2 regions of the Shouchella rhizosphaerae genome follow, and region 1 is predicted to be linked to the other one. Evidence: a T-box and tRNA genes for the amino acid it is inferred to sense, from the RefSeq annotation. Region 1 holds a T-box; the other holds one or more tRNA genes.
The links. A T-box is a leader RNA that pairs with one kind of tRNA and senses whether it is charged. The one in region 1 lies ahead of tyrS (tyrosine--tRNA ligase), so its partner is inferred to be a tRNA-Tyr.
Positions count from the first base shown of each region.

Region 2: it encodes a tRNA-Tyr, which carries the amino acid that the T-box ahead of tyrS (tyrosine--tRNA ligase) is inferred to sense. The anticodon was not compared.

Region 1 covers NZ_CP144921.1:475,998-481,555, reverse strand. Annotated here, with positions in the region: gene acsA (acetate--CoA ligase) at 1-182, shown strand, start outside; gene V5G21_RS02610 (transglycosylase domain-containing protein) at 221-2,542, opposite strand; T-box leader at 2,659-2,862, shown strand; gene tyrS (tyrosine--tRNA ligase) at 2,906-4,150, shown strand; gene rpsD (30S ribosomal protein S4) at 4,191-4,793, opposite strand; gene V5G21_RS02595 (GAF domain-containing protein) at 5,012-5,500, opposite strand.
Region 2 covers NZ_CP144921.1:2,087,686-2,093,243, forward strand. Annotated here, with positions in the region: gene V5G21_RS10475 (glutathione ABC transporter substrate-binding protein) at 1-1,377, opposite strand, end outside; gene V5G21_RS10480 (YjcZ family sporulation protein) at 1,695-1,865, opposite strand; tRNA gene V5G21_RS10485 (tRNA-Glu) at 2,066-2,137, shown strand; rRNA gene rrf (5S ribosomal RNA) at 2,206-2,321, shown strand; tRNA gene V5G21_RS10495 (tRNA-Val) at 2,743-2,818, shown strand; tRNA gene V5G21_RS10500 (tRNA-Tyr) at 2,842-2,926, shown strand; tRNA gene V5G21_RS10505 (tRNA-Gln) at 2,939-3,013, shown strand; tRNA gene V5G21_RS10510 (tRNA-Lys) at 3,017-3,089, shown strand; tRNA gene V5G21_RS10515 (tRNA-Ala) at 3,138-3,210, shown strand; gene V5G21_RS10520 (aspartyl-phosphate phosphatase Spo0E family protein) at 3,264-3,449, opposite strand; gene sigW (RNA polymerase sigma factor SigW) at 3,598-4,161, shown strand; gene V5G21_RS10530 (anti-sigma factor family protein) at 4,180-4,845, shown strand; gene cdaA (diadenylate cyclase CdaA) at 5,007-5,558, shown strand, end outside.

The sequences.
Region 1 (5,558 bases):
ACGAATTAAAAGAAGAGATTCGCCAATTTGTAAAGACAGGACTCGCAGCTCATGCAGCACCGCGGGAAATGGAATTCCGCAAGTCATTGCCAAAAACGCGCAGCGGAAAAATTATGCGCCGCGTATTAAAAGCGTGGGAATTGGATTTGCCGACAGGCGACTTATCGACAATGGAAGATTAACGCAAGAAGCGTGCCTCTACCTTTAGAGGCACGCTTCTTTAATCGTCATCATCTTCTTTTTCATTAGATGGTTGAGCATTTGGTTTAAAGTTCGCTTGAAACGGGGCTAGCCCCTCGATATGATCGATCATGTCGCTTCTGTATAGATCGGTAGTGACTAAGCCTTGTTCTTCGCATGCTTTTGTTGGTGGGCCGCCTGTTAAGCCACAGACTCGTTTTTCGACAATGCCATCAGGCTGCTCAAAGCGTTTGCCTTCTGCTGTCATTAGATCCGGGTCAACACCATAAGCAGCATTAGCAAGATTGGCCCAAATGGACTGTGTCCGCGCCCCTGTGCCGAGCCCGCCAACGCGTTTGCGTAAACTAATTGTTTTGTCACCGCTATAACCATTCCATACGCCTAATGTCACCTCAGGGTTGACGGCAATAAACCATGAATCATAGTCTCTGTTGGTCGTCCCTGTTTTTCCAGCCCAGTCGGCTTGAAACTGCAACTTGTTGGCTGCTGTGCGGCCGGTGCCATTTGCGCTGTACATCACATCACGCATCATATCGGCGACCAAATAGTTTGTTTGTGGGCTAAACATTGTATGCTTACTAGCAGGATGCTCATAAATGACTTCGCCGGAATCCGTTTCGATCCGTTCGATCATATAGGGTTCCATCCGGACGCCATTGTTGCCGAAAGCGCTAAAGGCGCTGACATTTTGTTCAACGGTAACATTGCCGCCACCGATAGCGACTGCTTCATTCACGCCGTGCATGTCTGGATTAAAGCCGGCTGCGTCGCGGAGTTTTACTTTTAAGTCATCAGGGACATGCCACCACGCCTCTACAGCGGGCACGTTGCGTGATTGTGCCAGTGATTCCCGCACAGTGAGATTGCCTTTGTGAGCGTGGTCAAAGTTTCTAATTTCCCTCCCACCAGCTTTGTAAAACGCTTGTTCATCAGGAATGACAAGCCCTGGTTGGGTTACTCCTGCTTCAATCGCGCCCGCATAAGCAAGAACAGGTTTGCTCGTCGAGCCTGCTTGGCGATAAGCACGTGTAGCGTGGTTATACAGATGATCTAAGCTTTCTTCACGACCACCGACAAAGCTAAGGATTTTTCCAGTTTTATTTTCGATTAAAACAGAGCCGACTTCTTCCCGTTGCCCTTGTTTGTCGGCACCAAAATACGCGTCAGATTGTTGAGCTGCCTCGTTCATGGCATCATACAAATCTTTATCAATGGTCGTAATGATGTTGTAACCACCATTGATAATCGCGTTTTCGACTTCCGCTTTAAACTGATTGCGTTCAACTTGTTTAGCAGTGTCGCTTAATTTCTCCCAACCATCGCGGTTATCGATTTTTTGTTGTACGAGCACTGCCGTTGCCCGGTTCATAATTTCTTCAGTAAGCCGCGGCCGTTCTTCCATTGGGTCAGGCGCGCTTGTTGTAAAATCAGCAGTAAGGTCGTAGTCTTTTGCATCCTCGTATTGCTCTTTTGTGATGTACTCTTTTTCGTACATGCGGCTTAAAACCGTTTGGTAACGGTTCAACCCAGGCTGCAAACCGTCTTGATCTTTAAGCTGTTGGTCGTTTGTAAAAGGCGTGTAGCCATACGGGCTTTGCGGCAAGCCAGCTAAGTAAGCTGCTTGTGGCAAGTTTAACTCGCTTGCCGAAACACCAAAGACCCCTTGTGCTGCCGCTTCAATGCCAGCAACATTTCGGCCCGAGGCATTCCGGCCAAACGGAACGACGTTTAAGTAGGCTTCCAATATTTCATCTTTTGTCATAAACTGTTCGAGCCTAAGCGCGAGCATAATTTCTGTTGCTTTGCGGTCGAACGATACTTCATCGGATAAAATTTGTTGCTTTATTAATTGTTGTGTCAATGTGCTGCCGCCTGTCTGAACAGACGAACTAGTCAGCTCTTGCATCGTTGCCCGTAGCAACGCTTTTGGGACGATGCCATTATGCTCGTAAAAATGTTCGTCTTCTGTAGCAATGATCGCCCATTTTACTTCATCGGCCACGTCATCAAGGGAGACAATTTCCCGGTCTACTTCACTGCGGATTTTTCCTAAGTAAACGCCGCCAGCAAGGTAAATGTCGCTTGTTTTTGAGAGCGAGCCTACGAATGTGCGCATGTCTTCTTCTGAATATGTTTTTTCATCGACTACGAGGGAAGCAAAGTAACCTGCGGCGGTTCCGCTAGCGAACATAAATCCTAAAAAGCCAATAATGAATACAATAAGGAATAAATTCCATAATACTTGGTATGTAATGCCGACTTTCCGGAAGAACTGAATGTCATCTAGCTTTGCTATAAAGGCATCCCAGTTGTTCTTCCACTTCGAAAGAAAGTGCTTCATCGACTCCCCCCTTAGTCGTCTTAGTATATCATAAATTGCGTGATGCGCATACGTGTGTTCGCTATGTTGACAGTGTACACACCGTATGGTAAAACTAGAAAGTGAATTGAAAACGTAAAAAAGCGAGGAAAGGCCGAAGTATGGGCGTACGCTGCTCGAAGAGAGCCGGTGGTTGGTGCGAACCGGTACACGTACGTTAGCCAGAATTACAGCCTGGAGCTATTCTTTGTTTCGGCAAAGAACGGAGAAGCCGTTATCGAATGAGTGGGAGGCACGAATGCCTTCAACAAGGGTGGTACCGCGACAAGTTCGTCCCTTATGGGGAGGGGCTTTTTTTGCGTTGAATTGAAGGAGGAACGATAGATGGATGAAAAACAACCGTTAACCCCTGAGCAGCAAAAGCTCGTTGATGAGCAAGTGGAAGCGCTTATGCGAGGAGTTGTAGAAGTCGTCCCGAAAGAGGCATTTCGGGAAAAAATTGAGAAAAGCGTTCGAACAGGAAAGCCGTTAAACATTAAGCTTGGCATGGACCCGTCAGCACCTGATGTCCATATCGGCCATACAGTTGTACTGCAAAAACTGCGTCAATTTCAAGAGTACGGCCACCATATTCAACTGCTAATTGGTGATTTTACTGGAAAAATCGGTGATCCGACTGGAAAGTCAGAGACGAGGAAAGTGTTGACTGATGAACAAGTCAAGCAGAATGCACAAACATACGTAGAACAATACGGAAAAATTTTGGACATTGAAAAAACAGAAATTCTTTACAACTCTCGATGGCTAAGCGAGCTGAAATTTGATGATGTTTTAAAGCTTGCTGGTCAGATGACAGTGGCCCGTATGCTTGAACGGGAAGACTTTAGCAAACGCTATAAAACCGGGCAACCGATTTCGGTTCATGAATTCTTTTACCCGCTTATGCAAGGCTACGATTCGGTCGCAATGGAAACCGACATCGAAGTAGGGGGGACGGACCAAACGTTTAATTTGTTAATGGGACGCCAACTCCAAGAAGCGTACGGAAAAGAAAAGCAAGTGATGCTGACGCTGCCGTTAATTGAAGGGCTCGACGGCGTCCGCAAAATGTCAAAGTCGCTTAATAACTACATTGGCATTGACGAAGCACCAAACGAGATTTTTGGGAAGGCGATGTCGATACCTGATGAATTGATGGTAAAATACTACAAATTGGCGACGGATGTGCCGATGGATGAAATCGAAGCTTTAGAAAAAGGGCTTGCAGATGGCAGTGTCCACCCTCGCGATGCAAAAATGCGACTTGGCCATAAATTTGTAGAAATGTACCATGGCAAGGAAGCGGCTGATGAGGCAGAGCAATATTTTAAAACGGTTTTCCAAAAACGGGCGCTGCCAGAAGACATTCCGGTCTTTTCCTGGGAAGGCGACAAAGAAGTGCCGTTAATTGATTTGCTTGTTACGTTAAACATGCAGTCTTCAAAAGGCGAAGCACGCCGGATGATTCAAGGTGGCGGCGTGAAAATTAACGAACAGAAAATCACCGATATTCATACGGTCGTATCGGTTGAAGATAATATGATCGTTCAAGTCGGAAAGCGCAAGTTTGCCAAGCTGAGCTTAACATAAGGAATAAAAAAACCAGCCATTTAAGGCTGGTTTTTTATTCTTAACGAGAATACCACTCAACGATAAGCGCTTCAGTAATTTCTGCTGGAAGCTCAGAACGCTCTGGGTAACGTGTGTACGTACCTTCAAGCTTTTCTTCGTCAAATGATACGTATCCTGGCGTGAAATCATTTACATCAAGTGCTTCTTTAACAACAGTCAAATTCCGTGAACGCTCACGAAGGCCAATTGTTTGCCCGGGCTTTACGCGATAAGATGGGATGTCAACGCGTGAACCGTCAACAAGCACGTGGCCATGGTTTACTAGTTGGCGCGCAGCACGGCGTGTACGGGCAAGACCCATACGGTAGACAAGGTTGTCTAAGCGTGACTCAAGCAAAATCATGAAGTTTTCGCCGTGGATGCCGTTCATTTTGCCAGCATCGTTGAACGTGCGCAAGAATTGGCGCTCGTTTACACCATACATGTGACGAAGTTTTTGCTTTTCATGAAGTTGAAGCGCGTATTCTGAAAGCTTTTTACGTTGGTTTGGACCGTGTTGGCCTGGAGCGTAAGGACGCTTCGCAAGCTCTTTCCCTGTTCCGCTTAGAGAAACGCCAAGGCGGCGGGATAGTTTCCAAGATGGACCTGTATAACGAGACATTGTGTCTCCTCCTTGTTATTTTGGTGTTGCAAAATAACAACCTAAATGACAATCTCTAAACTCCAGCCATTCCATTTTCATGCACCTTCGCTTCGACAGCTAAAAGTTACGCGATGCACCTCAATCATTGCAGCCGCTTGAGGAATGGATTGGTCAAAAGTTCGTTTGTCTTGGCTGTCACTCACACCGATCTATCATAGCGGAAAAGCGCCTACTTGTCAATGTTTGATTAAAAAAGGTTCCACTCGCTTCAGTAAACGTTCAAGCGCTTCCGCTTCTTTTTCGTGGAAGCGGCCTTTGCTCGGGCTGTCAATATCAAGAACTGCTATCACGTTCTGTTCGTGGCGGATCGGAATAACGAGTTCGGCGTTTGAAGCGGCGTCGCAGGCGATATGCCCAGGGAATGCATGAACATCATCAATGCGCATCGTTTTGTTTTCGGCCACGGCGGTTCCGCAGACACCTTTGCCAATTGCAATCCGTGTACAGGCGGGCAGTCCTTGGAATGGGCCGAGCACAAGTTCGTTTTCTTTAAGAAAATAAAAGCCGACCCAGTTAATGTCATCTAAAAACTGGCCCAACAATGCACATAAATTGGCGTAATTGGCTAGCGCATCCGGCTCATCTTCAAGTAAGGCAACAGCTTGCTGTTCCAAAAGGCGATAGGCTGCTTCTTGTTCGGTAGGATAATCAAGTTTACTAAACATCGGGTCATGCTCCTTCCATTTGTCAAAAACCGCAGCGATTCAACAAAAGCATGCGGGA
Region 2 (5,558 bases), 1.6 Mb from region 1:
TGCATCGATGAGTTGGTCGAGATCTTGGTTGGCATAAGGATAGCGAAGTTGGTTGCTCGTTTGTTTATTGGAATGCAAAATCGTAAAGAAACCGTTGTAACCATCGCCTGTTGGGCTAGAGCGTCCTAAAAGGAACATTTGCGTTTTGCCTTCGCCTGTATACTCGACAAATGTAGCAAATTCGATTTGCTCAATTTCCACATTGACGCCAATTTCCGCTAACGCATGCTGGATGTATGTAGCGATATTGACTTGATCTCCTTCTGTGCTGACAGTTAATGTAACATCGAGATCGCCTTCTCCATACCCTGCTTCTGCGAGCAAAGCTTTCGCTTCATCTGGATCAAAGGAAAGGCCGTCTATTTCCGTAAAACCAAAATCAAACGGCGAAAGCGGACTGTTTGCGATAGAGCCGTAGCCGTTGACGATGCCATCAAAAATTTCATTTTTATCAATCGCCTTGGCAAAAGCTTGGCGTACCCGTACGTCATCAAACGGAGCTTCATTGGTGTTAAAGGCAAGGAAGTTAACGTAGGTTGACTCTACTTCGATTACATTTATGTCTGGGTCTCCTTCGATTTCGGGCATGCTGCTTGGCGAAACGGCATCAATAATGTCGGAATTGCCTGATTGTAGATTCGCTAAACGTGTAGCAGCGTCTGGAATGATAGTGAAACGAACGCCAGCTACTTGTGGGGTACCACCCCAGTAATCATCATTTGCTGTCAGGACAAGCTCTTCATCAGGTGTCCAAGATTCAAATTGGAAAGGACCTGTGCCAATCGGCTTTTCGCTTACGACGGACCCTGGCGCTTCTCCGTTAGCAACTGCTTCGTTGTCCTCGGCTATCACTTCAGGACTTATAATAGAAGCTCCGTGGTGTGACAAATGCGCTGGCAATGAAGCAAACGGAGCGTTTAAATGAAAGCGGACGGTAGACGGATCAATAACTTCTACTTCTTCGACAGCTTGAAACAAGTATGCAGTCGGGGACGTTGTTTCATCGGCTAGATTGCGTTCGAAATTTGCTTTTACCGCCTCGGCATCAAACACATTTCCATCATGAAAAACGACGTCTTCTCTTAAAGAGAATTCCCACGTTAACTCATCGAGCATTTCCCAGTCTGTCGCCAAACTCGGTTGCAACTCCAAGTTTTCATCTTGTTCAATTAAGCGGTCGTATATATTGGCACCGACACGCCAATTGATGACAATGTTCTGTGTATGGGGGTCAAGTAGACGAATGTCGGTTGCTATGCCGTATTCAATAAAACGATTTTCTTCACTGGGACTTTGGCTTGCATCATGGGTGCATGCCCCTAAAGCCAATACAGTGGCAATAGAGGTAGCTATCGCTAACTTCGTGATGTGTGGCATAAGTTGTCTCCTTTTGTAAAAATGCTGTAAACCGATGAAAAAACTATGTTTAATATACATGTGTTTAAATTCTCTGTCAAAGAGATTGGTTTTGCCGAGCACCTATTTATGTTTGTGAGTGTTTATGGCAAACTAATCAAATGTTTTGCTCAGTCGTTCACTAGTAACAAACGGTCGCAAGCCTATGTTTTTCAGGAAGGGCAGTGTGTCTTTTGCAATTCGATCGTTTTGTGTTGGTGCAGCGAAATATTAGGAACCAACGAAGGAAAAAGAACAGGCACCCTTTAGCCTGCTCTTTAAACGTTGTGGTTGCACAATTATTTAACGTAAGCTGCGCCAATGATGATAAGAAGGATGAAAAGCACAACAATTAGCGCAAAACCGCCACCGTAGCCATAGCCGCCGCAGCCGCCACCGTAACCGCCGCCAGCTGGACCGTAGCCATAGCCGCCGTCGTAGCCGCCGTAGCCTCCGCCATAGTAACCCATGCGTGTACACCACCTTTACAATTAGGAATAATATACCTTATGCGTCAATCCAATTTTGGCGACAAAACTGGGCTTTCACGGTAAAACCTCAGCGAATAAAACGAGCCCTTCTCGGCTATTCTATTAGAGCAATAATAAATTGAAAAAAAACAGTTGCAATCTAAAAAAACGTTTGTTATCATATTATTTGTCAGTCAGGAGGCCCGTTGGTCAAGCGGTTAAGACACCGCCCTTTCACGGCGGTAACACGGGTTCGAATCCCGTACGGGTCATTTTATGAGTAGAAGGCAAAGCAAGAAGTTGGCTTCTCAACTCCTTGCTTTTTACTTGCCTTTTTAAGTTCGGTGGCAATGGCAAAGAGGTCACACCCGTTCCCATGCCGAACACGGTCGTTAAGCTCTTTTGCGTCGATGGTAGTTAGGGGCTTCCCCTTGCGAGAGTAGAACGCTGCCGGACCATTTTTCATAGATACGCCTCTAGTGTAAAACGAGGCTCCTCAACATCAACGTTTGACAAAGCAAGAAGTTCGAGGACAAGAAGTGCTCGAGGAAAGGAGCGTACAAACGTACGTGACTGACTGAGAGACACGAATTGGACGAAGAAATTCGCCGCTTATCTGCATTATTGTTTGACAAAGAGAAGCAAGAAGTTCGAGGACAAGAAGTGCTCGAGGAAAGGATCGTACAACCGTACGTGACTGACAGAGAATCACGAATTAGACGAAGAGATTTGCAGCTTATCTGCATTATTGTTTGACAAAGAGAAGCAAGAAGTTCGAGGACAAGAAGTGCTCGAGGAAAGGATCGTACAACCGTACGTGACTGACTGAGTGACACGAATTGGACGAAGAAATTCGCCGCTTATCTGCAGTCAAAATGGAGGATTAGCTCAGCTGGGAGAGCATCTGCCTTACAAGCAGAGGGTCGGCGGTTCGATCCCGTCATCCTCCACCATGTTCATATTGTCTTTCTATTGTGGAGGGGTAGCGAAGTGGCTAAACGCGGCGGACTGTAAATCCGCTCCCTCCGGGTTCGGCGGTTCGAATCCGTCCCCCTCCACCATTTTTCTTTTGTTGGGCTATAGCCAAGCGGTAAGGCAACGGATTTTGATTCCGTGACGCGCTGGTTCGAATCCAGCTAGCCCAGCCATTAGAGCCATTAGCTCAGTTGGTAGAGCATCTGACTTTTAATCAGAGGGTCGAAGGTTCGAGTCCTTCATGGCTCACTTCTTTAAAGACGGCGAAAGCTGTGACGGCAAAAGCCGTTTTTTATCGGGGCCTTAGCTCAGCTGGGAGAGCGCCTGCTTTGCACGCAGGAGGTCAGCGGTTCGATCCCGCTAGGCTCCACTAATAGAAAAGAGCGGCCTGTACAGGCTGCTCTTTTTATGTTGAAAATCGATTTATACGCGTTTGGGCGGTTTTTTTGCAGAAAGATTGGAGTATTCATTTAGCAGAGCGTCGAGTTTCTGGCTGATTGTTACAATGTGCGGTGAGCTGAGCGGATAAGCAGCAGCCGAATCATTAAGTTGCGTCCGTGTGTCTTCAATCGAACGCGACAGTGGGTGAATGTCATGCGCATTTGCCATATCCTTCCCTCCCTTTCTAAATTACATTACTCGGTTTAGGACAAAATTCCTTCTTTTTTAAAAAAAAGATATTTTTTCGTGTTATGATTAGATTACACGAAACCATCTGTCAGTGAGTTCCGTATGTTTAATTTAGGTAGGGGATGAAATGGACTCGTTAACGAATCGATTAATTGCAGATATCAAACAAGGGGATGAGCAGGCTTTCGCCGAATTGGTAGACCTCTACAAAGACAAAGTGTACCAAGTTGCCTATAGAATGGTCGGCCACGTCCATGAAGCCCAAGATATCGCCCAAGAGGCGTTTTTGCGTGCTTATACCAATTTAGATAAATTTGATACCACTCGAAAGTTCTCGACTTGGTTGTTCCGTATTACCACAAATGTGTCAATTGACCGTTTGCGGAAGCGGAAGCCTGATATGCATTTGCAAGATGCGGTAAAAGGGATGGAGGAAGTGACCTATGAATCCCAACTTGCCGCAACAGATGAACTGCCTGAAGACCAGGTTGTGAAAATGGAGCTTCAAGAGTGGATACAATCAGAGATTAACCAGCTTCCCATTAAATATCGCACGGCCATTGTGCTTAAGTATTTAGAGGATCTATCGTTAAAAGAAATTAGCGAGATTATGGATATGCCTGTTGCCACCGTTAAAACGCGGATTCATCGGGGGCGTGAAGCGCTGCGTAAACGTATGCGGCACTTATAAATGTAAAGGGGTGACAAGATGAAAACCTGTCATTCTCACGATGAATTGATACACATTTATTTAGACGGAGATGCGACGAAAGAGCAGAAAGAGGAACTTTATGCCCATTTGCAATCGTGCCCGTCATGCAGAGAGCATTTGCAAGAACTGAAGAAATCCATTGCGTTTATCCAAAGTTCTTCTCATATAGAGGCACCTGAAGGGTTTACTGCCGGCGTTATGGCCAAATTGCCTAAGACGAAAAAAACAGCAAAATGGAAGCTAAAAGCAAAACGCCATCCCATCTTGGTTGCAGCAGCGATATTCCTCATTATGATGTCAGCTGCCTTTTTTTCCGCATGGAGCCATACCACCGACGGAATTGCCGTATCAGGGAATGGACCGTTTGTGATTGATAAAGAAGCAGGCGTGGTCGTTGTGCCTGAAGGCGAAGTGATTGATGGTGATTTGGTTGTCCGAAATGGCACGCTCGTGCTCGAAGGGGAAGTGCGCGGCAATGTCCTTCTCATTAATAGCCGCTTCAACAAAGACACGCTTTACGCTTCGCCCAATCAAGTAACTGGGGAAATTGAAGAAGTCGACAAAGCCCTGTCTTGGGCGTGGTACAATATGAAAGAGTTTTTTAGTGAAGTTGTCGCTGTTTTCGATGCCGGGGAAGACGATCCACATTCCACCGACAATTAGAAGAAGCATGAAAAATAATGGAGTTCCTGTCGTAAAGCGGGAACTCCCTTTCTATTTCGCTTGGATCGGTGTATACTTGTTACGTTTGGCACTGCGTTTCGTTTAAGATGCGCTGGACTTGTCAAAGGTAAGACTAGACGATTAAACATGGAGGGGCATACATGTTTACGATAGACTTCGAAAATTTGCCATGGCTTGCTTACATTGGCCAAATTGTCGACATTTTGCTTGTTACATATGTTGTGTATAAACTCATTATGATTATTCGCGGCACTCGGGCAGTACAGTTGGTCAAAGGGATCGCTGTCATTTTTATGATATGGTTTGTCAGCAACTTTCTAGGGTTAAGCACATTGGAGTTCATTACCAAGCAAACCGCTACGTTTGGATTGCTGGCGATCATTATTATCTTTCAGCCTGAATTGCGCAGGGGGTTGGAACAACTCGGGAGAAGCCGCCTGTTCACAAGCCGTTCAGCTCCTAAAAATGATTCGATGCAAACGACCATTGATGCCCTCGTTAAAGCGACTTCTTATATGGGGAAGCGACGCATTGGTGCGCTCGTGTCGATTGAAAAGGAGACTGGCTTAAACGATTACGCTGAGACGGGTATTCCAATGCAGGCTGTCCTTACTTCAGAGTTGTTGATTAATATTTTTATCCCCAATACACCGTTGCACGATGGCGCCGTTGTCATCAAGAATGATAAAATT